4 regions of the Luteibacter aegosomatissinici genome follow, and region 3 is predicted to be linked to each of the others. Evidence: predicted binding sites of a transcription regulator. Region 3 holds the regulator's gene; each other region holds the start of a gene.
The links. Region 3 encodes FliA, which starts transcription of late flagellar genes. Its sites were predicted from a motif close to TAAAGTTTNNCNNNCNNNGGCCGATAA; they were not measured.

Region 1 (5,194 bases), 2.4 Mb from region 3:
TGCGCCGGAAGATGTGCGCATGGCCCGGCTTATGCGCCGCGACGGCATCGATGAAGCGCTGGCCAGGAAGATGATCGCGGTGCAGGCCACGCGCGAGGCACGGTTGGCGATCGCGGATGATGTGATCGAGAACCATGGGGATGAGGCGGAGCTGGCGGCGCGCGTGGGCGCGTTGCACGCACGTTACCTGGCGCTCAGCCTGTAGGAGCCCACCCTGTGGGCGACGCCGTTCGCGAGCCCGCTACAGGTCCTGCGTCGTTATCGCGAGAAGATGTCGCCCACAGGGTGGGCTCCTACGGTCGCCAACCGCTGGGCCACGAACTCCTCGGCCGGCATCGGGTGGCCGATGTGGTAGCCCTGCACCATGTCGCAATTCATCGCTTCGAGGCGCTTCAGCGTCTCTTCGTTCTCCACGCCTTCAGCCACGGCTTCGAGCCCCAGGCGGTGGGCCACTTCGATCATGGCCCGCACCACCTGCTCGGTACGCGCATCGCTCACCATCGCATCCACGAAGGTGCGATCGATCTTGAGTTCCGTGGCCGGGAAATGGCGCAGGTAGGCGAACGAGGCATAGCCGGTGCCGAAATCATCGATGGCGACGCGGATGCCACGATCACGCAGGCGGCGCAGCACGCGCACGCTCATGTCCAGGTCGGTCAGCAACGCGGTCTCGGTGATCTCCACGATCACCGAATCGGCTGGCACGCCCCAGATATCCAGCGCACCGAGCAACTGCTCGGCAAAGCCCTGCTCGGCGAACACGCGCGGTGAAAGATTCACCGCCACATCGAGCGGGCGACCACCACGATGCAACGCCGCCGCATGGCGGAGCGACGCGTTGAGGCTCCACCGGGTGAGCGGAACAATGAGGTCGCTGCGCTCGGCGAAGGGCACGAAATCCGACGGCGGCACTTCGCCATAGGCAGAGGTCTTCCAGCGCGCCAGCGATTCCACGCTGACCACCTTGCCACGGCGCAGGTCGTACAGCGGCTGGAACATCACGTCGAGCTTGTTGGCGGCGATATCGTCGCGCAGCTCGCCGTACAGGATTTCCACCGGCGTGGATTCGGGCTCGTAGCAGGCGAACGGCTCGCCGATGCGCACCGCCTCGTCGTGGGCCAGCTCGGCGCGGCGGAACAGCAGCTCCGCATCGGTGCCATGCGGCGGGCACAGCGCCACGCCCACCACCGCGCGCCCGTGCCAGTTGCGGTCGCCGTGGACAAGCGGGGTATCGTCGATGGCGCCAACGATACGCGTGGCCGCCAGCAGCGCGTGGGTGCGGTTGCGCACGGTCGGCAGCACGATAAGGAAGCTGTCATCGGTGGCGAGGTACACCAGGTCGACGTGGCGCACGACACCGACGATGCGCTCGCGTGCCGCCAACATGATCTCATCGCCAAATTCATAGCCATGCCGCAGCTGCGCTTCGCGCATGCCACGCAGGCGCACCACCAGCACGGCGCATAACCCCGGCTCCTGGCGGGCGCGATCGATGCGCGCCTGGACGGCGGGCAGGAGATGGGCTAACTCACTCATGCCAGGAAGTACTCAGAAGGATCAATGCCATAGCTGCCGGCCGGCAGCGTGCGCTGGATTTCGCGGTGGACGCCCTCGGCCTGGCGCATCAGGTCGACAATGCGGAAATCGTCGAGCTCCACCTTGTCGGCGCCCGTCAGGATCGCCACGCGCGGTTGCAGGCGGCGGGACTGGTTCTGGACCATCACCACCGCGACCTCGCCGGTGTTCAGCTCCACCAGTGAGCCCGTCGGGTAGACGCCAAGGCAGGCCTGGAACTGTTCCACCAGCTCGCCCTGGTACTCGCGATCGCGGCCCTGGTACAGCTGGCGCAGCGCGAGGTGTTGGGACACCGCCGGCCGGTACGGGCGCGGCGTACACATAGCGTGATAGGTATCGATGATGGCGGCCATGCGGCCGACTAGGGGAATGGCCGTCCCGGCCAGGCCATCCGGGTAACCGGTGCCGTCAAAGCGTTCGTGGTGGGTCAGCACCATGTCGCGCACTTCCGGGTCGGTTACCCCCGAGGCATCGAGAATGGCCCCGCCCTCTTCCACGTGGTGGCGGGCCAGGTCCCATTCCATGTCATTCAGTGGGCCCTCGCGCTCCAGGATCTCGCGGGGGAGCTGGGCCTTGCCCACATCCATCAGCAGGCCGCCCGCCGCCAGGCTCACGATGGCATCGCCGTTGAAGCCCATATGCCGGCCAAACGAGGCGGCCAGGGTGCTGCAGCCCACGGCGTGGCGGAACGTGTAGCTGTCGTGGCGGCGCAGGCTCTCAATCCAGAAGAAGGCATCGCCGCTGCGCAGCACGCTGGCCACCATGGGCCTCACGGCGTCATCCAGCGCTTGCGGATCGATCGACTTGCCGGCGTGGATATCGGCGACCAGCTGTTCGGCGAATTTCGACACCGTCTCGAACGCCTCGCGGGCCCGGGGCATCTCGTCGTCGAAGGAAGCGGTATCGGTGTAGGCGTGCTGGGTGACCAGGCGCGTATTCAGCGGCACGCGGGCCGTTGGTGCCACCACCGCCGCGGGCTTGACCACGGAAGGCGGCATGAGCCGGGACGGCGTGACCTGCCGCTGGGTATCGACAAAGACGTACTTGCAGAATTTTGCGAGGTTATCGATATCCTCGCGCGAGGTGATCGGCACCCCCTGCAAAGGGAACGGGGTATCCGACCACTCACAATCCAGGCGACTGACGAACATGCCGATCTGCAGATCGGACACGAACACGCGTCGCTCCACCAGGTCGTACGCCACCTTCCCTTGCCTCCTTCTCGCTGGGAATCCCCACGCCGTTCGGTATGTATCGGCCAGGGGGCGGCGTACTGTAGGGGTAGCCGCGTAATAAAACCATGCCACCCCCGGTCTATTGGCTTGTCCCCTGCCGGAGAACCGCCATGCGCCGCCCGATCCTGCTACCGCTCGTGCTTGCCGCCCTCACCGCCTGCTCGGCCGCCGCGGCCCGCGACGAGGGCCTGAAACTGCCCGCGCCCGCCGTGGATGCGGCCCGCGCGCCCGGCGAGGCCACCGCGGTATTCGCCGGCGGCTGCTTCTGGGGCGTCGAGGGTGTATTCCAGCATGTCCGCGGCGTGAAAAGTGTGCGCGCCGGCTACTCTGGCGGTGATGCGGCCCATGCCAACTACGATGACGTCAGCGATGGCGACACCGGCCATGCGGAATCCGTGCGCGTGGTGTACGACCCCGCGCAGGTGACCTACGGCCAGCTCCTGCAGGTGTTCTTCTCCGTGGCCATGGACCCCACGACGTTGAACCGCCAGGGCCCCGACAGCGGCACGCAGTACCGCTCCGCGATTTTTTACGCCACGCCGGAACAGGAAAAACTGGCGAAGGCCTACATGGCCCAGCTGACGGCCGCGAAGGCCTTCAACGGACCGATCGTGACCCAGGTGGTGCCGCTCAAGGGCTTCTGGAACGCCGAGGATGAGCACCAGGATTACATGCGCCTGAACCCCGACGCGATGTACATCGCCATCAACGACCGACCGAAGGTGCTGGCCCTGCAGCGCATTTACCCGGACATGTACACGCCCGCATGGGCCAACGGGCGATAAAACCTATGTAGGAGCCCACCCTGTGGGCGACGCCGTTCGCGGAAGAGCGGCAGGCCCTCTCCCCGTGGTGACATCGCGAAAAGATGTCGCCCACAGGGTGGGCTCCTACCGCGGCAGGTGGTGTTGCGTCAGCGCTGCATCGGCAGGTCGAGGCCCTGCTCTTTCGCGCAGGCGATGGCGTCGTCGTAGCCGGCATCCGCGTGGCGCATCACGCCCGTCGCGGGATCGTTCCAGAGCACGCGCGCAATGCGCTTGTCGGCTTCTTCGCTGCCATCGCACACGATGACCACGCCGCTGTGCTGGCTGTAACCCATGCCCACGCCACCGCCGTGGTGCAGGCTGACCCAGGTGGCGCCACCGGCCACGTTGAGCATGGCGTTCAGCAGCGGCCAGTCGCTCACGGCATCGCTGCCATCGCGCATGGCTTCCGTTTCACGATTGGGGCTGGCCACCGAGCCGGAATCCAGGTGATCGCGGCCGATCACGACCGGCGCCTTGAGCTCGCCGTTGCGAACCATCTCGTTGAACGCCAGGCCCAGCTTGTGGCGCAGGCCCAGGCCTACCCAGCAGATGCGCGCCGGCAAGCCCTGGAAGCTGATGCGCTCGCGGGCCATGTCCAGCCAGCGGTGCAGGTGCGGATCGTCGGCGATCAGTTCCTTCACCTTGGCGTCGGTCTTGTAGATGTCTTCCGGATCGCCCGAGAGCGCCACCCAACGGAACGGACCGACACCGCGGCAGAACAGCGGGCGCACGAATGCCGGTACGAAGCCCGGGAATGCGAAGGCATCGGTGAGGCCTTCATCCTTGGCCATCTGGCGAATGTTGTTGCCGTAATCGAAGGTCGGCACGCCCTGCGCGTGGAACGCGAGCATGGCCTCCACGTGCTTGCGCATCGAGGCTTTGGCCGCTTTCGAGGTACCGGTGGGGTCGCTCTTGCGGCGCTCGAACCACTCATCCACGGTCCAGCCCGACGGCAGGTAGCCGTTCACCGGATCGTGCGCGCTGGTCTGGTCGGTGACGGCATCGGGGCGAACGCCGCGGCGCACGAGCTCCGGCAGCACATCCGCCGCGTTGCCAAGCAGCGCGACCGACACAGCACGGCCCTCGGCGGTGTAGCGGGCGATACGCGCCAGCGCATCATCCAGATCGGTGGCCTGCTCATCGACGTAGCGGGTCTTGATGCGGAAATCGATGCGGCTCTGCTGGCATTCGATGGTGAGCGAGCTGGCACCGGCCAGGCTCGCGGCCAGGGGCTGCGCGCCACCCATGCCACCCAGGCCTGCGGTGAGCACCCAGCGCCCAGCCAGGTTGCCGTTGTAATGCTGGCGGCCCATTTCCACGAACGTTTCGTACGTGCCCTGCACGATGCCCTGCGAGCCAATGTAGATCCACGAGCCCGCGGTCATCTGGCCGTACATCATCAGGCCCTTGCGGTCGAGCTCGTTGAAGTGCTCCCAGTTCGCCCACGCGGGTACGAGGTTGGAATTGGCGATGAGCACACGCGGTGCATCCGGGTGCGAGGGGAACACGCCCACCGGCTTGCCCGATTGCACGAGCAGGGTCTGGTCATCGCGCAGTTCACGCAGGCTGCGCAGGATG
Region 2 (5,194 bases), 2.3 Mb from region 3:
GTGGGACTCGCCTTCTTCTCGCTGGAAAAGATCTACCAGTGGACGACGCAGCCCAAGAGCCTGACCGGCCTGGCACTCGCCGCGGCCATCTTGCTTGCCTTCATCAACGCGGTACGTGGCGCTATGGCATTGCGCCGCTTCAAGCGTGAGGAAGCGGCACTGGCCATCAGCGAAGCCTCGTGAGGGCGATGCTGCCGTAGCACCGCATCGTCCTGAAACGACGAAGCCCCCACGCATAAACGCAGGGGCTTCCAAGGACAGGGCCGAAGAAAGCTTTCGCTTTCAGGCTATGGGGCAAGGTTGGGAGTGCTTGTCATCGCGAGCTCCACCTGCTGCAACTGCCGGGCCTGGAGGCCCCTCGTTGCAGACTCGCAGGTCGATTGTTCCCGACAGGATCGATCCTATCGATGCGCTTTCGCGAGCGTCAATGAGTTTCGCTGTTCAGGGCTCCGGGTGAGAAGGCCGGGGTAGTGGCTCGATGCCGGAATTCGTCAGAACTTCAGCAACTTCCGCTCTCAGGCCTTCATCCTTGAATGTTGCGGGCGAGATCTCGAGTAACGCCGCGAACGCGCGTTTCACTTTACGTAGAGTCTCAAGGTCCAGCTTTCCCGTTTCACGAATTCGTGTTGCACGGCGCCCGTACCGTGCCCGATTCCAGTGCCAGGCGTCAGACCGACAGCAGGTTCGATGCCAGCCAGATCGGACCGACCGCGCAGTCCCTAGGTAATTTTTCCTAACCGCATGCATGCACGCCCATGGCACCATGCCGGAAAACATGACGTTCTTCGCGAAACGGAATCGCTGGCCCTGGCCCGCGACCAGAACCACCATTTCCGCGGCTTTGAATCCGACGTGCATGGCCTGTTGGTGGAATACGACCACGACGGCAGCCAGCACTACGTCGTCGAAGTGCTCAAACAGGATACGTGAGGTGACGACCATGAATGCATTGAAGCGCTTTGTACTCCACGGGCTGGGCGCTGCCGCCCTGGCGATGTTCGCGGCGCCCATGGTGGCGGATGCCTGCACGCGCGTCGTCTACCTCGGCGCGAACGACGATGTCATTACCGCCCGCTCCATGGACTGGAAGGTGGATGTCGGCACCAACCTGTGGATTTTCCCTCGGGGCATGAAGCGAACGGGCGAAGCCGGCCCGGGTTCGGTGGCGTGGACCGCGAAGTACGGCAGCGTCATCGCCAGCGGGTACGACGTCTCGACCACCGATGGTGCGAACGAGAAGGGCTTGATGGCCAACGTGCTATGGCTCGTGGAATCGACCTACCCGACGCCCCGGCGCGGCGACCATACGCTGAGCATCGCCATGTGGGCGCAGTACGTGCTGGATAACTTTGCGACGGTGGATGAGGCGGTGAAGGCGCTGGAAAAGGAGCCCTTCGTCGTGATTACGGACGAGGTGCCCGGCGAGCCACGCCTGGCGACGTTGCATTTATCCATGTCCGATGCGAGCGGCGATAGCGCCATTGTCGAATACATCGGTGGCAAGCAGGTGATCCACCACGATCGCAAATACCAGGTGATGACCAACTCACCGACGTTCGATGAGCAGCTAGCGCTGAATACCTACTGGGAGGGCATAGGGGGCACGGTGATGCTACCGGGTACGAACCGCTCGGCCGATCGCTTCGCCCGCGCATCGTTCTACATCAACGCCATCCCGAAGAGCGAAGACCCGGACCTCGCCCTGGCAAGCGTTTTCTCCGTGATCAGAAATGCCTCGGTGCCTCTGGGGATCACCACGCCCGACCAGCCCAATATCTCGTCGACCCGCTGGCGCACGGTGTTCGATCACAAGCGCCGGCTGTATCTGTTCGAATCGACGATCACGCCCAACACCTTCTGGGTGGACCTGAAGAAGATCGATTTCGCGGAGGCCGCCGGGGTGCGCAAGCTCGACCTGGGGCCGGACCAGAGGAATACGTTCGCCGGCGAGGTCTCGGGCCAGTTCGCCGCGGCGAAGCCGTTCCGCTTCGCCGGGCTGCACTGAGCCGTTACTTGGGCGGCGTGGCGGCCTTGTCGGCCATGTGCTTCAGCATGAACTGCTGGATTTCCTTTTCGGAGACCTTGCCGCGCTTGGTGGTATCGATCGCATCGAAGTTCTTGGCCGTGGCTGGCATGTTGCCGGCCTCGGCTTCCTCCTTGGTCACGAAGCCATCCTTGTCCTTGTCGGCCAGGACGAACTTGTTGTGCAGCTGCTTTTCCGCGTAGTTGAGCCGCGCGCCAACCCCTGTCTGGGCCGTGGCGGCCAGGGGGGAAAGGCAAAGGGCGGCCACGAGGGCCAGTGCGCAGGTCCTGCCGAAAGCCATGAGATCTCTCCATGCAACCGGGGTCGGGTCTGGTGACGTTACCCCTGCCAGTCCTCCCCTGTAAATCGGTGGATTTGCTGCCCCCAGGCGGGTCGGCAGTCCGGCCTTCACCCCGCGGACCGGGGCAAAATGTGACGAAGTTCTCAAGACGCCCCCGTTCCGGCCGATAAGGGAAGACGCAACTGGGCATGGCCGCCGGCCATGGGGGTTTCACAATGTCAGGTACGGAAGCACGGCAACGCGCCCGCGAGGCGCTTGCCCAGGCCAAGGCCAGGGTGGCCAGTCTCAAGCACGTCGACCCGTTCTTCCTGGACCTCTCCCTGGGCGAGGCCCCGGAAGGCGCATGGGCTGGGCCGGACCATGCGGTGACTGCCGTGGGCCGCCTGGACGCGGCAGGGTTCTACACCCCCAGCCCCTGCCAGGAAGCCCTGCGTGGCCTGGAAGTGCCCAGCATCGTGAAAGAGGTGTACCTTGCCGGGGCGGGGATGCGTGGCCGTTACGACCACGAGACCTTGCGCCGTAGCCTCCCCGAGAGCGTCATGTGGCTCATGGAGAATGTCCGCGGCGAGAAGGGTGGGGCGCCTCGCATCTACATCCATGTACCCGATGGCTGTGCGGCCCTGGCGGAAGCGCCGGAGGAAACACTGGCTATCCTCGAGCTGCTGGCCGGGCTGCCGCTGGAAGGCGTGGCCCTGGCCGAAGACGTACCAGACGCTGTCACCACGGGCACCAACATGAGTATTGACGACGCGATCCTTGCCAAGGACATCGGGGTCTACAAGACCTTGCTGGAATCGACCCGTGCCATCCCGTGGAAGATCGAGTGGGCGACGCTGCGCTTTGCCTACATCGGCCCGCAGATCGAAGAGCTGCTGGGCTGGTCGCCGCAATCGTGGCAGACCGTGCAGGACTGGGCCGACCGCATGCACCCCGAGGACCGCGAGTGGGTGTTCAACTTCTGCGTATCGCAATCGCAGGCTGGCATCGACCATGAAGCCGACTACCGCGCGCTGCGCAAGGATGGCGAATTCGTCTGGATTCGCGATGTGGTGCACGTGGTGCGCAACGAGGACGGTACGCCAAACGCGCTGATCGGTTTCATGTTCGATATCAGCGAGCGCAAGCGCACTGAAGAAAAGCTTCTCGACATGCAGCGCGAGCTGGAAGAGCTGTCCTTCAAGGACGGCCTGACCGGCGTGGCCAACCGCCGCCGCTTCGATAACGTGGTAGATGCCCGCTGGCGCGATGCGCGCCAGAACCGTCAGCCGCTATCGGTGGTCGTGCTCGATATCGATTACTTCAAGCAGTACAACGATCACTACGGCCACCTGGAAGGCGATGAGTGCCTGAAGCGCGTGGCTCGTGCACTGTCCGGGAGCGTGCGTAGCCCCGACGATCTCCTGTGCCGCTTCGGCGGCGAGGAATTCGTGCTGTTGTTGCCCAACACCGATGAAGCCGCCGCCATGGCCATGGCCTGGCGCTGCCTGGATCTGGTCGACAAGGCACTGATTCCGCACGCCGGCGTGGGCCACGACAAACGGTTGACCCTCAGCGCGGGTGTGAACACGCTGGTGCCCGGCGAGGGCGACAGCGTGCTACCGTTCATCGGCGTGGCTGATGCCCGGTTGTACAAGGCGAAGGAACGCGGGCGCCATCGCGTCGTCGCCGAGGGCTAATTCCATGTCGCGACTGGCCGCATACCTCGTTCGCCGCCAGTTTTCGATCAAGGACCACACCGATGCTTCCCGAAGACGTCGCTCAAGAAATATCACGCCGTTTCATTGATGCGTCCGCGCAATGCGAAGCATCACTTCGGGTCGTTATGTCCCACCAGAGCCTCGGCCAGGTCAATGTCTATGGCAAGCTCGTCGGAAGGTTCGTCGGCAATAGCTTCACCAATGTCCTCAAGCCAATCTGGGATGCAAATCCGCGTCTAAATCCGAAAGAAATGCAGGTACCGTATGTCGCGCCTCGGGCGACGCTTTCTCCCGAATCAAGAGAGGCGCTGGAGGCGTTCCTGATTGCCGCTCGTGCCAGCATTGAGTTTACGAAGCAGCACATTCCAGAGGCACAGCAGGAATCCTTGTTCGCATACGGCGGCATGGCAGAGGTCGTCGAAGCCGCTGACGCGATTGCTGCTTTTCTCGAAGAACCGCGTTTTAGAGATCCATGACGCGGTAATGTGATGTGCCGTTGGTAACCGCGAAAGCATTGCCCGAAGTGTCCGAACGTCAGCCTAAAGAAAAGGTTCTTCACGGATTTCCGTGAGCACATGCTTCATCGCGCCACGTCGTCGGTTCATTCGCGTTCGCGAACGCATGTGTTTAGCGGCTAGCGCCGCCTTAGGCTGGGTGGGAGTCGCCATCGGCGGCGGGCAGGCCCCTGGGTCCGCCAGTCGCGGACCTGCGGACCGGGCCGTAGGCACCGCCCTCGCGATCATCGTTAGCTCGGGCGGCCCTCCGCTCATGTCGGCCCCAGGGGCCTGCCCGCCACCGAATCCCTACGTCTCGTTTGGTGTGGCACAAGCTCGCACGACGCCGCTCACCTCCCTGTAGGAGCGCGCTTGCGCACGATCAGCTCACGAAGCGGCGATGCCGAACGCGGTGTTGAATCCAGGCGTCCAGCGCTGTCATTACCGCCCCGTCGTTCGTGTCTTGCGCCGATCGAGGGAGCGATGTAGCTCTGCGGCGTCATCGCTGCGTGGGCTATCGCGCGCGAGCGCGCTCCTATAGGTGGTGGACCGCACGCGTGTGGCTCTCCGACCACAAACCTCGACGTGGGGTGCGCGGGTGGGCAGGCCCTTGGGGCCGACATGAGCGGAGGGCCGCCGGGCGATTCGCGGTTAGCGAAGAGGGCGCCTACGGCCCGGT
Region 3 (5,194 bases):
CTAGAGGGGTTTCGCCATTCGCGGACGGTGCGGCTGCCGATGGGTCAGCGGTGCCGCTGGGGGCGCCGGTGCCGTAGAGCTGGTCGAGCAACGCTTCGAACTCGTCGTCGCTGATAGTGTTGCTTTCGGGCGCGGGGGCGGCCGCTTCTGCAACCGGCTCGGCGGGCGCCACGGCATCGGCACCGGGGGCGCCCGTGCCGTACAGCGAATCGAGCAGCGATTCGAATTCGTCGTCGGAGATGGTGCCGGACTCAACCGGTGCAGGTGCACGTTCGGTGCGCGCTGCGTCGAGCATCGCCTCGAACTCATCTTCGATGGGGTCGTACGCCTTGGCTGGTGCCGATACCGCAGCGGCCTTTGGCGCGCTGACAGGTACGGCGAGCGCGACCGGCGCCGCCGATGCCGCGCGGCCGGGTACGACCAGGCGATCGAGCAGCGAACGCGGCGCAGGCTCGGCCGGCACCCCGGCATCGGCCGCACGCATCATGTCGTTCAGCAGATCGAGCGACTCGAGCAAGGCATCCATCAAGGCAGCATTGAGCACGAGCGCGCCATTACGCGCCTCGTTCAGCAGATCCTCCGCACGGTGGCACAGTTCCACCATGGCGTTCAGGCCAAGGAAGCCCGCACCGCCCTTCACGGTATGGAACGCACGGAACACCGCGTTCAGGAGCTCGCTATCCTCCGGCGAGGCCTCGAGATCCACGAGCTGTTCGCCCAGGGTCTCAAGTAGTTCGCGGGCCTCGATCAGGAAGACGTTGAGCAGCTCGTTGTCCAGCTCCACGCTCATGGCGGGCTCAGAAACCGAATTCGCTGAGCAGGCGATCCACTTCGTCCTGGCTGACCTTGTCGGCGGCGGGCGCATTGGCACCTGCCAGCGAACCGGTCAGGCGCACCAGCTCCACCAGCGAGTTTTCGACCTTGGCCATGAAGGCCTCGACCTGGGCAACGCGCTGGCCGGAAAGATCCTGCCAGGACTGCGCTTCCACCATTTCGCCGAAGCCGATATCGCAGTTCTGGGCAAAATCACCCACGCGCACCGCCAGCGACGTGGCATTGGCGGTGAATGCGGGATCGGCCTGGTCGAGCACGAGAAGCTCGTCGGCCTGCCTGGCGAGCGCCTGTGCCTGCGGGCGAAGTTTCTCACTGAAGTCGAGCGTGCGATGCGCCGCCTGCGAGCTCATCTCGAGCACATCGCGCAGGTGTTTGCGCGCATCGCTCATGGTGCCAGGCACGCCATCGCTGGAAATATCCGAAGCAAGGCGGCGGGCGGATTCGTGCAGGTCGCGTGCGAGGTGGCCCAGGGCCAGGAACAAATGCTGTTCGCGGCTGCGCAGCAGGCGATCGAGCGCTTGCTCGAAGGCCGCGCTGTCGTCGGCATCGAGTAGCTCGCGCAGTTCGGGTGCCACGTCCTGGCCAGCGGAAATCATCGTATTCATGTTAGTCCCTTAGCCCGCGGCCGCGGCGAGGCGTTCAAAGATCTTGTCGAGCTTTTCCTTGAGCGTGACAGCCGTGAACGGCTTCACGACGTAACCATTCACGCCGCTCTGCGCGGCGGCAATGATCTGGTCGCGGTTGTTCTCGGCGGTCACCATCAGCACCGGCAGCGATTTCAGGTTGGCGTCCGCGCGGATGGCCCGGAGCAGGTCGATGCCGGTCATGTTCGGCATGTTCCAGTCGGTGACCACCAGATCGATCGGCTGCGAGCGCAGCAGTGCCAGCGCCGCGTTACCGTCCTCCGCTTCCTGGATGAGCGTGTTGGTGAAACCCAGCTCTACCAGCAAGTTACGGACGATTCGCCGCATGGTGGAGAAATCGTCCACCACGAGGATTTTCATGTTCTTGTCCAAAGCGCTCTCCGCCTTACAGCCGCGTATTTCTTAGTGTTTGTCTTTCCAACCCGACATGCGAGCCCGGAGACGGATCAGGGCCTGGCCATGGATCTGGCACACGCGCGATTCGCTAACTCCCAGCACCGCACCGATTTCCTTCAGGTTGAGTTCTTCATCGTAGTACAGCGACATCACCAGCTTTTCGCGCTCGGGCAGCCCGTCGATCGATTCGGCGAGCGCGCTGCGCATGCCGTCCTGCTCGAACAAGCCATCCGGGCCCGAAGCGTCCGGGTCGGCAACGTCGATGGCGGAACCTTCGTCGCCCTCGGGCGCCGTCAGGCTCAGCAACCGCGCGCTCGCCGCGTCTGCCAGGATCTGGTTGTATTCCATGGCGTCGATGCCGAGGCGCTTCATCACCTCAAGATCGTCGGCATCGCCACCGGTTTCGTTCTCAATCTGCCTCGTTACTTCCGCCACCTCGCGCAATTTCCTGTGGACAGAGCGCGGGGTCCAGTCCGTCTTGCGCAGTTCATCCAGCATGGCGCCACGTATGCGGATACCCGCATAGGTTTCGAAGCTGGCCGCGCGCGTCGGCGAATAATTCCTTGCCGCCTCAAGCAAACCGATCATGCCAGCCTGCATCAGGTCGTTTGCATCGACGCTGGGCGGCAGGCGGCCCATCAGGTGATAGGCGATCCGGCGCACCAGCGGCGCATGCGTTTTTACCAGTTGATCGGCCGGAACCTTAGTGATTTCAAGGTATTCGCTCGCGACACTCACAACGGCAGCCCTCCCCCCACGTGCTCACGCCCGGCAAAAAAGCCGATGCGACCCTGACCACGGGGTTCGGGTTCACCCCATGTATCGACCGACCTGGCCAAATTCTTGAATCCCACCGCCGAACGGCTGCTCGGCCAGGCTTCGACCACTGCCGACTGGCGGCGGATCGCCTGGCGCAGGTACTCGTCGTGCGGCACCATGCCCATGAAATCGAGCGACACATCCAGGAAGCGGTTGGTCACCCGGGAAAGCTTTTCGAACAGCTGGCGCCCTTCCTGCGCATGGCGGACCATGTTGGCCACGATGCGGAAACGGTTCACCGCGAACTCGCGCGACAGCACCTTGATCAGTGCATAGGCGTCGGTCAGCGAAGCCGGTTCGTCGCAGACCACGACCACGACCTCGTCCGAGGCGGCGGCGAACATCGACACGCTGTCGGAAATGCCGGCCGCGGTATCCACGATCAGGTATTCCGGCGCCAGCGGGTATTCGTCGAAGGCGCGAATGACCGCGGCATGCTCGATGTTGGGCAACTGGGCCATGCGGCGCGTGCCCGACGTGGCCGGGATCACCTTCAGGCCATGCGGCGCTTCGAGCACCAGATCCTCGATGGCGCAGGCGCCTTCCAGCATATGACCCAGGTGGCGGGTGGGCTGCAGGCCCAGCAGCACATCGATGTTGGCCATGCCGAGGTCGGCATCCAGCAGGAGGACGTCGCGGCCCCCCATGGCCAGGGCCATGCCGAGGTTCACGGCCACCGTGGTCTTGCCCACGCCGCCCTTGCCGCCCGCGATCGCGATGCTGCGCGTGGGCCGGCGGTCGGCGAGCCAGTTGAGTCCGGCGGCCTGGGAGTTGTCGACGTGTGTGGTCATGAAGGAATTCACTGCCGTGAAAGAAGTTGCGGTTGCGGTTGCCGTAGTCACGTTCGTTACGTTCTGCGATCAGGCCAGGGCCGGGGCGGACGCGAAGCCGAAACGATCGGCAAGTATGGCGTCATCCGGTTCGTCGTTGCGCTGTTTGAGCATCTGGGCTGCCAGGCAGACCAGCTTGCGCGCGTCGGCGGAGGCAATGTCCTCAGGCACGCGCTGGCCATCCGTGGTGTAGTCCAACGGCATGCCATGCCGGATAAGGGCTGACAGTGCGCCGCCCAGCAGCGGCGCCTCGTCGAGTTTGGTCAGGATGGCGCTCTGCGGATTGAGCGGCGCATAGGCGCGCACGGCGTTATCAATCGCCTGGGCCTGCGCGTTGGCGGCCAGCACGAGGCAGACACGCACATCGGCCATGGCCCGGAGCGTCTCGAACTGCTGCTGCAGCTTCGGGTCGTTGCCAGCCAGGCCCGCCGTATCGATCAGCACCGTGTGCTTGCCGCGCAGCTGCAACAGCACGTTACGCAGGCTCTGGGCATCGTGCGCGTTGTACACGCGCACGCCGAGCAGGCGGCCGTAGTGTTCCAGCTGGGCGCCGGCACCGATGCGGTACTGGTCGGCACTGATCAGGGCCACGTTGGATGCGCCATGGCGGAGCACCGCACGGGCGGCGAGCTTGGCAATGCTGGTGGTCTTGCCGACGCCCGTGGTGCCGACGAACGCGGTAATGCCGCCGCCGACGGTATCGAAGTTGCGGCCGCTGGTGCGGATGTTGCGCGACAGGATGCCCAGTGGCAGGTAACGCGCCTGCTCGGCCGTCATGGTGTCCGGCAGTTCGGCGCAGAGCGCGCGGGCGACGTCGCCATCGATGCCCAGGCGAGTCATCTCACGCAGCACGCGGGCGCGCAGCGGGTTCTGCCGGTCCATCTGGTTCCAGGCCAGCGCGGAGAGCTGCACTTCCAGCATCTCGCGCAGGTTATTGATCTCGGCGCGCATGCCGTTCACGGCCGTATCGTTCTGCGGCGCAGCCACGGTCGCGGCGCGAACCACGTCAGCAACGCTGGCGGCCAGCGCGGCGGATGACTGGCGCTGCGGCGCGTTGGCCGACTGGGGCGCCGCCCCCTTTGTGGCGCGCTCGACAGCGGCGGCCGTCGCGGCGCGCGCCTGGTCGACACGGGCGATGCGCTCGGCTTCGCGGCTGTCACGGGTATCGCGCACGGCGCGGATCTTCTCGAGCTTCTCTTCCGGCGTCGGCGGCTCGAAGGCGAAACCCGCTTCGCGCACCAGCGCCTCGTCGTAATCGAGCGCAGCGATGATCTCGATGCCGTCGTCCATCTTGCGCGTGGACAGGATCACGGCGTCCGGACCCTGCTCATCACGCACCTGGCGCATGGCCTGGCGCATATCCGGAGCAACGAATCGTTTGATTTTCATGCGTTCGATCCTGTCTTCATCGATCGGCGCCCCGCTTGCCTGCGGCGCCACCTTGTTCTGTCACGTCCGCCGGGCGATTTCCCCGAGCGGTGTCTCATTCCTATCGTCCCAGGGCCGTCACCAGCTTGACGCGGCGGTTGTCCGGAACCTCGTTGTACGCAAGTACATGCAGGTTTTGGGCCACATGCCGCACGAAGCGCGAAAGCCATGGACGAAGTGCCGGGGAGACCAGCAAAACGGCCGGCTCGCCAGCGGCTTCCTGCCGCCGTGCCGCATCGGCCA
Region 4 (5,194 bases), 1.6 Mb from region 3:
ATGGGGCGTAGGCAGCACGAATTTGGCCGGGCACATTGCGTGCTCCTGGCAGTCATGGCTAGCCTAAAATAGGCGTATCTAGGGCCACAGTCGTGGAAGTATGTGCCCCGAGGGGAGTTTTCTGACGCTATAAAAGGCCGTCAGCAGAGCCCTTCTTCCTCGGCTTGTAGGGTCTGAGCCTCGTGGCAGTCAAATTGCGGTATGGACCGAGGGGTGAGTCGGCTAGCGGCTGGATCGGAGCTGTCTCACGATCCCAAGGCGGAGCCTTCGCAATCGCTTCGTACAATGCGGCACGCTCGTAGAGCTTCTTGCCCATGAACCGTCTGGGCAACAAGCCGACAACCTCATAGTGCGCCTGGAACTGGCGGATGCTGACTCCGCAGTAATGCGCCGCCTCGGCTTCGGTAAGCCAATCCTTCCCTTCGATATTCACTACCGTACCCAGATAACGGATCAGTCATTGTCCTTCAGGCTGTCCTGAATGTTGATAATGTCTGCTGCCGCCTTCGCGATCTCCCTCACAAGGGGTTTCTCGTCCGCAGCAATGCTCGCCAGTACGTAGCTCTGCATGGCCGTCTCACAGAACGGCTTTACAACCGAGAGAAGGTTGGTCCGTCCGGCAGCCACTGCCCCACCGTCCCAAGTGCCGGAAAGCATCCGGTTTCCCTCAACAAGAGCCTTAATCCGTCGGAACTCAAGGAACGTGTATCCGAGATTCGTATCGAGATCACGAGGCAGAGTGGTCAAGCTTGGCAGAGCCATATCGAACGAAGGGAGATGATACTGAGATATTTGGTGATACACGCCTTCTAGACTGTGCTCTTCATCCTCAAGCAACGCGGCCCAAACCAACGCATGCACCGATAGGCCAAAGAGGTCACTACAGAGCATCGATAACAGAAGGCCGGCGTGTCGCTGCTCGCGGGCAGACGCGTGATCGCGCTCCTCCTTTCGCATGAGTCGCTCGGATTGTATGGCACGTTCCGCACTCCGTAAGCCGGTCACAACCGCGAGAAGCGTAAACGCCGCCGCGAGCGTGCTCACCAATACCCCGGCCCACTCTGCCGATTTCTCGACACGGAAAGGACCACAAGCCCAAACTGGAGCACGGAAAATCAGCCAAGAGCTAATCCCCCCGACTGTCAACCCAAGCAACAACGTCCACCACGCACGCGACACCTTAGCCATCTTCGATCCTTGACCCCCAATATTCCACGATGTTAACCGTTTGCCCGTGCACGCTATCAAAAATAGAAGGAAGTAGATTTAGCGGGATCTGGCACCTGATAAGAACCATCCAAGCACCCGAAACCCAGAAATAACCCAGATGGTTTCGGTTGGGTTTGCAACCGCCTCGATCACTAAAACAGTGATGAGTAGTGATGGGTGGCTGGCCTACGGTCTGAGTTCGGTGCCGCCACCTTAGGCGAATGGCCCAAATCCGCACTGTAGGGGGTACACCACAAGGCAACTAGGGGTTACCCGGTAGCGTGGTAGCGGGTGAGGCGGTATTCCCCGTAGCAGGTATTGCAAGGAAGGCTCAGGTCGCAAGATATGCCCCCTATTGCAAAGAACAGGGATTTACAGTCACGGCCCTACCTGCCCCATGCGTAGATCAGGCATCCCTAGTGATTAGTGGTCCATAGGCGGACGTAGGGGCACTCCGGCGGGTCAGTGACGTTGATTGAATATCAAACCAATCAGCTCGACTGAGAACAACGGATATCAATAAACAACAGGGGAAATACTCAACGGCCATCCCGTTTGCGAGCACACGAGAGAATGGCATGCGCTTGGGCCAGGGCTCCGGGATGGTCGTCGTTGCGTTTACGCGTAGGCTTCGTGGTCGGCCTCGGCTCAAGGGCCACCGCCGGGATAGTCTGAGACGCCAGATACTCAGCGATGTGGCTCTCTGAGAACCTAGGCGACTTGCCGACCATGTAGAAACCAATCTTCCCCGCCTTCCGCCAGCGGTAGACAGTTAGCTTGGTCACACCGAGGTAATCGGCTAGCTCTGCTTCCGTGAGAACGGGGGGAAGGGTCACTTGAGGCATGGATACGCGTCGAAGTAAGCAGATCCTACTGCCGAAAACCGGTCGCCAGAATGCGCCTGTGGGTGAGTATCGATATACCGCAACACAATCCGGATCATGCCTGCAACCTGCGTTGGGGAACTCATACAAGATGAGCTTCCCTGGCGCTTCATCTCGGCAGCAAGCTTCATCCCGTCCCACATTCCGGCGACGTAGCCGACAGCACTGGCCATATCTAGATCTGCGATCGTGTCAGGCTTTGGTGGATGCCCCTCCGCCATGTCCATGGCCCGCCTCAACGACGTGTAGAACTCATCGACCGGGACGCTCTTTGACTCGGTGGCGATCGAAGGAAGGACGGCAGTCGCAAGGACGACCACGAGGGATGTCCGCATGATGTTGGTAATCATCGAGCGGGTGCCACAATGACCAACCCAGAGTTCGGCTGGTTATGACGAACTTCCCCTGGCCCGTACTGGACCACTAAGCCATCCTTGAGCAAAACCTGATAGTCGGCTCGATCCCAAGACCAGCCCGACATCAGCCGGTTCTTGTAGGTGAGCACTTGATAGCCTTCCTGCTCGCTGAAACCGTCCGGGCGCCCCAGCTGGCGCTCCACGGCCTGCCGATCCATGCCCGTATCGAGCCGCCGCACCTTCTCTCCGGTCGCACACCCGACCACGGCCAGGCACAGCCCGGCTAGAATGATCTGCTTCATGACCCTGCCCCTCGGTTTAGCCTCACCCCGAGCGGATTGTAATGCGAGGTAGCGAGCAGGTGTTGTGAGTAATTTTGGGAGTAACTGGCATGTAAATGCCATACATCCGTTGACCACCAACGGCTTGTGAGTCCCACTTTCGCACCAATACCAAAGGGCCTCCCGCTGGGAGGCCTTTTTTTATGTTTTTGACCGAAGCGATAGTGAATTTACCATTTCCGCCGTTTTTGCCTAAAGTGTGCAAAATGGCCGCCGATATGTGACGTACATCACACTCTTGGCGGGGTCGGACCGATGATTGGTCGCTGGATACGGCAACAGCAAGCCATGCGCGGAAAGCTGGCCGCCCTGGATAAAGTCCAGGCCATTATCGAGTTCGGGCCGGACGGCACCGTGCGCCATGCCAACGGCCTGTTCCTGCAGACCATGGGCTACCGCCTGGCCGAGATCATCGGCAAACACCACCGCCAGTTCGTGGATCCCGCCGAGGCCGGGTCCACGGCATACGCCGAATTCTGGGAGGGCCTGCGCCAGGGCAAGCCCGACTCGGGCCTCTACCGCCGCCTGCACAAGCATGGCGGCGACGTATGGCTGCAGTCCTCGTACAACCCCATCAAGGATGCGTTCGGCCGGGTGACCGGCGTGGTGAAGTACGCCACCGATGTCACCGAACGGCGCCGCGCCGAGGCCGATATGGACGGCCGCCTGCGGGCCATCGACCGCGCGCAGGCCACGATCGAGTTCGCCCTGGACGGCACCATCCTGGACGCGAACGCCAATTTCCTCGCCGCCATGGGCTACACGATCGACGAGATCGTGGGCCGCCATCACCGCATGTTCGTCGACCCCACCGAGGCGGACTCTGACGCCTACATCGCCTTCTGGAACGGGTTGCGCGAAGGCCGCCACACCAGCGCGCTGTACCGACGTTTCGGCCGTGGCGGCCGCATCGTATGGATCCAGGCGACCTACAACCCCATCCTCGATGCCCATGGCAAGCCGGTACGGGTGGTGAAGTACGCCACCGATATCACGGCACAGACCATGGCGGCACAGACACTGCAGCGCGAGGTGGTGTCGCTGTCCCACGCCGTGCTCGATAACGCGGAAAAGGCCGGCCGTGCCGAAGCCCTGGCCGGTGGCGCGCGCGCCGCGGCCCAACGCGGCGGCGGCGTGGTGGCGGATGTGGTGCGCACCATGGGCGCCATCCAGGACAGCACGCGCTCCGTCGAAGATATCCTGGAGATGATCGACACCATCGCGTTCCAGACCAACCTGCTTTCGCTCAACGCGGCCATCGAGGCCGCGCACGCCGGCGAGAGTGGCAAGGGCTTCGCCGTCGTGGCCGACGAGGTGCGCCAGCTCGCGCAACGCAGCGGCAACGCGTCGAAGCAGATCCATGCGCTCATCGGTAACGCCCGCGATCGCGTGGATGAAGGCGCCGAGCTGGTGGGCAGTGCCGGCCTGGTCATGCAGGAGATCCTGGGCGCTGTCGATCACGTCACCGAGGTGACGAGTGCGATCGGGGAGAGCGCCCAGGTTCAGTCTACGGGCATTGAACGGGTCAACGCCGCGGTCACGCAGCTGGAAAGCGTGTACGGGCACCTTTAGGCCCCTGCCTCACGCCAGGTAACCGCCATCGATCGTCAGGCTGGCACCGGTGATGAACCGAGCATCCGGGCCCGCCAGCCACGCGACGAACGCAGCCACTTCGCCGGGCTTGCCGATACGGCCAAGCGCGATCAGCGACGACAGCATGTCGTGGTACTCCGGTGCATTCATGTCCGTCTCGGTCGGGCCCGGCTGCACGTTGTTGACGGTGATGCCACGCGGGCCCAGGTCCCGCGCAAAACCGCGCGTCATCGCCTGGACTGCCCCCTTGGACGCGCTGTAAACCGACGCACCAGGAAAACCCGAGCGATCCGCGACGATACTGCCCACGGTGATGATGCTGGCGCCCTCGCCCATATGCCGCTGTGCGGCCTGCACACCGGCGTAGACCGCGCGCACATTGACCGCAAATACGCGATCGAATGCATCCATGCCCAGCGTCTCGACGCTACCGCGCTCAAGCACACCGGCATTGTTCACGAGGACGTCGAGGCGGCCGGCATGACCTGCGGTTTCGCCAATCGCTGCGCCAAGTGCCACGGCATCCGCGCTATCGACCTGGACAGCGGTGACCCGGCCGCCAGCCCCAGCGAGTTCGGCGACGAGCGCATTCGCGGCCTGCGCCGAGCTTGCGTAACTGAAGGTCACATCAGCGCCCTCGCCCACCAGGCGCCGCACCACGGCCGCTCCGATACCACGCGACCCACCGGTCACAAACGCCACCTTTCCTTCCAACGCTCGCTGGCTCATACATCACCTAATTATGGATTGATCGATCAAATAATGGCCGTAAAAGAAGGCAGGGCTAGCCCTGCCTTCCTCGCACCATAGG

Region 1: L2Y97_RS06055 (cyclic di-GMP phosphodiesterase) is a predicted target of FliA. The motif match lies at 2,827-2,853, and genes of this name have one in related genera.
Region 2: L2Y97_RS06480 (GGDEF domain-containing protein) is a predicted target of FliA. The motif match lies at 2,468-2,494, and genes of this name have one in related genera.
Region 4: L2Y97_RS09530 (methyl-accepting chemotaxis protein) is a predicted target of FliA. The motif match lies at 2,984-3,010, and genes of this name have one in related genera.

What each region holds. Positions count from the first base shown of each region.
Region 1 covers NZ_CP095742.1:1,365,751-1,370,944, reverse strand. The annotation lists gene coaE (dephospho-CoA kinase) at 1-205, shown strand, start outside; gene L2Y97_RS06060 (putative bifunctional diguanylate cyclase/phosphodiesterase) at 259-1,536, opposite strand; gene L2Y97_RS06055 (cyclic di-GMP phosphodiesterase) at 1,533-2,780, opposite strand; gene msrA (peptide-methionine (S)-S-oxide reductase MsrA) at 2,921-3,595, shown strand; gene hutU (urocanate hydratase) at 3,724-5,194, opposite strand, start outside.
Region 2 covers NZ_CP095742.1:1,464,208-1,469,401, forward strand. The annotation lists gene L2Y97_RS06460 (hypothetical protein) at 1-183, shown strand, start outside; gene L2Y97_RS06465 (hypothetical protein) at 742-930, shown strand; gene L2Y97_RS06470 (linear amide C-N hydrolase) at 995-2,005, shown strand; gene L2Y97_RS06475 (EF-hand domain-containing protein) at 2,010-2,324, opposite strand; gene L2Y97_RS06480 (GGDEF domain-containing protein) at 2,540-4,000, shown strand; gene L2Y97_RS06485 (hypothetical protein) at 4,063-4,497, shown strand.
Region 3 covers NZ_CP095742.1:3,719,841-3,725,034, forward strand. The annotation lists gene L2Y97_RS16705 (chemotaxis protein CheA) at 1-790, opposite strand, end outside; gene L2Y97_RS16710 (protein phosphatase CheZ) at 798-1,439, opposite strand; gene cheY (chemotaxis response regulator CheY) at 1,449-1,850, opposite strand; gene L2Y97_RS16720 (RNA polymerase sigma factor FliA) at 1,881-2,612, opposite strand; gene L2Y97_RS16725 (MinD/ParA family protein) at 2,609-3,484, opposite strand; gene flhF (flagellar biosynthesis GTPase FlhF) at 3,554-4,912, opposite strand; gene flhA (flagellar biosynthesis protein FlhA) at 5,013-5,194, opposite strand, start outside.
Region 4 covers NZ_CP095742.1:2,122,214-2,127,407, reverse strand. The annotation lists gene L2Y97_RS09545 (hypothetical protein) at 454-1,188, opposite strand; gene L2Y97_RS22520 (helix-turn-helix domain-containing protein) at 1,749-2,054, opposite strand; gene L2Y97_RS09540 (Rap1a/Tai family immunity protein) at 2,042-2,443, opposite strand; gene L2Y97_RS09535 (hypothetical protein) at 2,440-2,751, opposite strand; gene L2Y97_RS09530 (methyl-accepting chemotaxis protein) at 3,079-4,362, shown strand; gene L2Y97_RS09525 (SDR family oxidoreductase) at 4,372-5,085, opposite strand.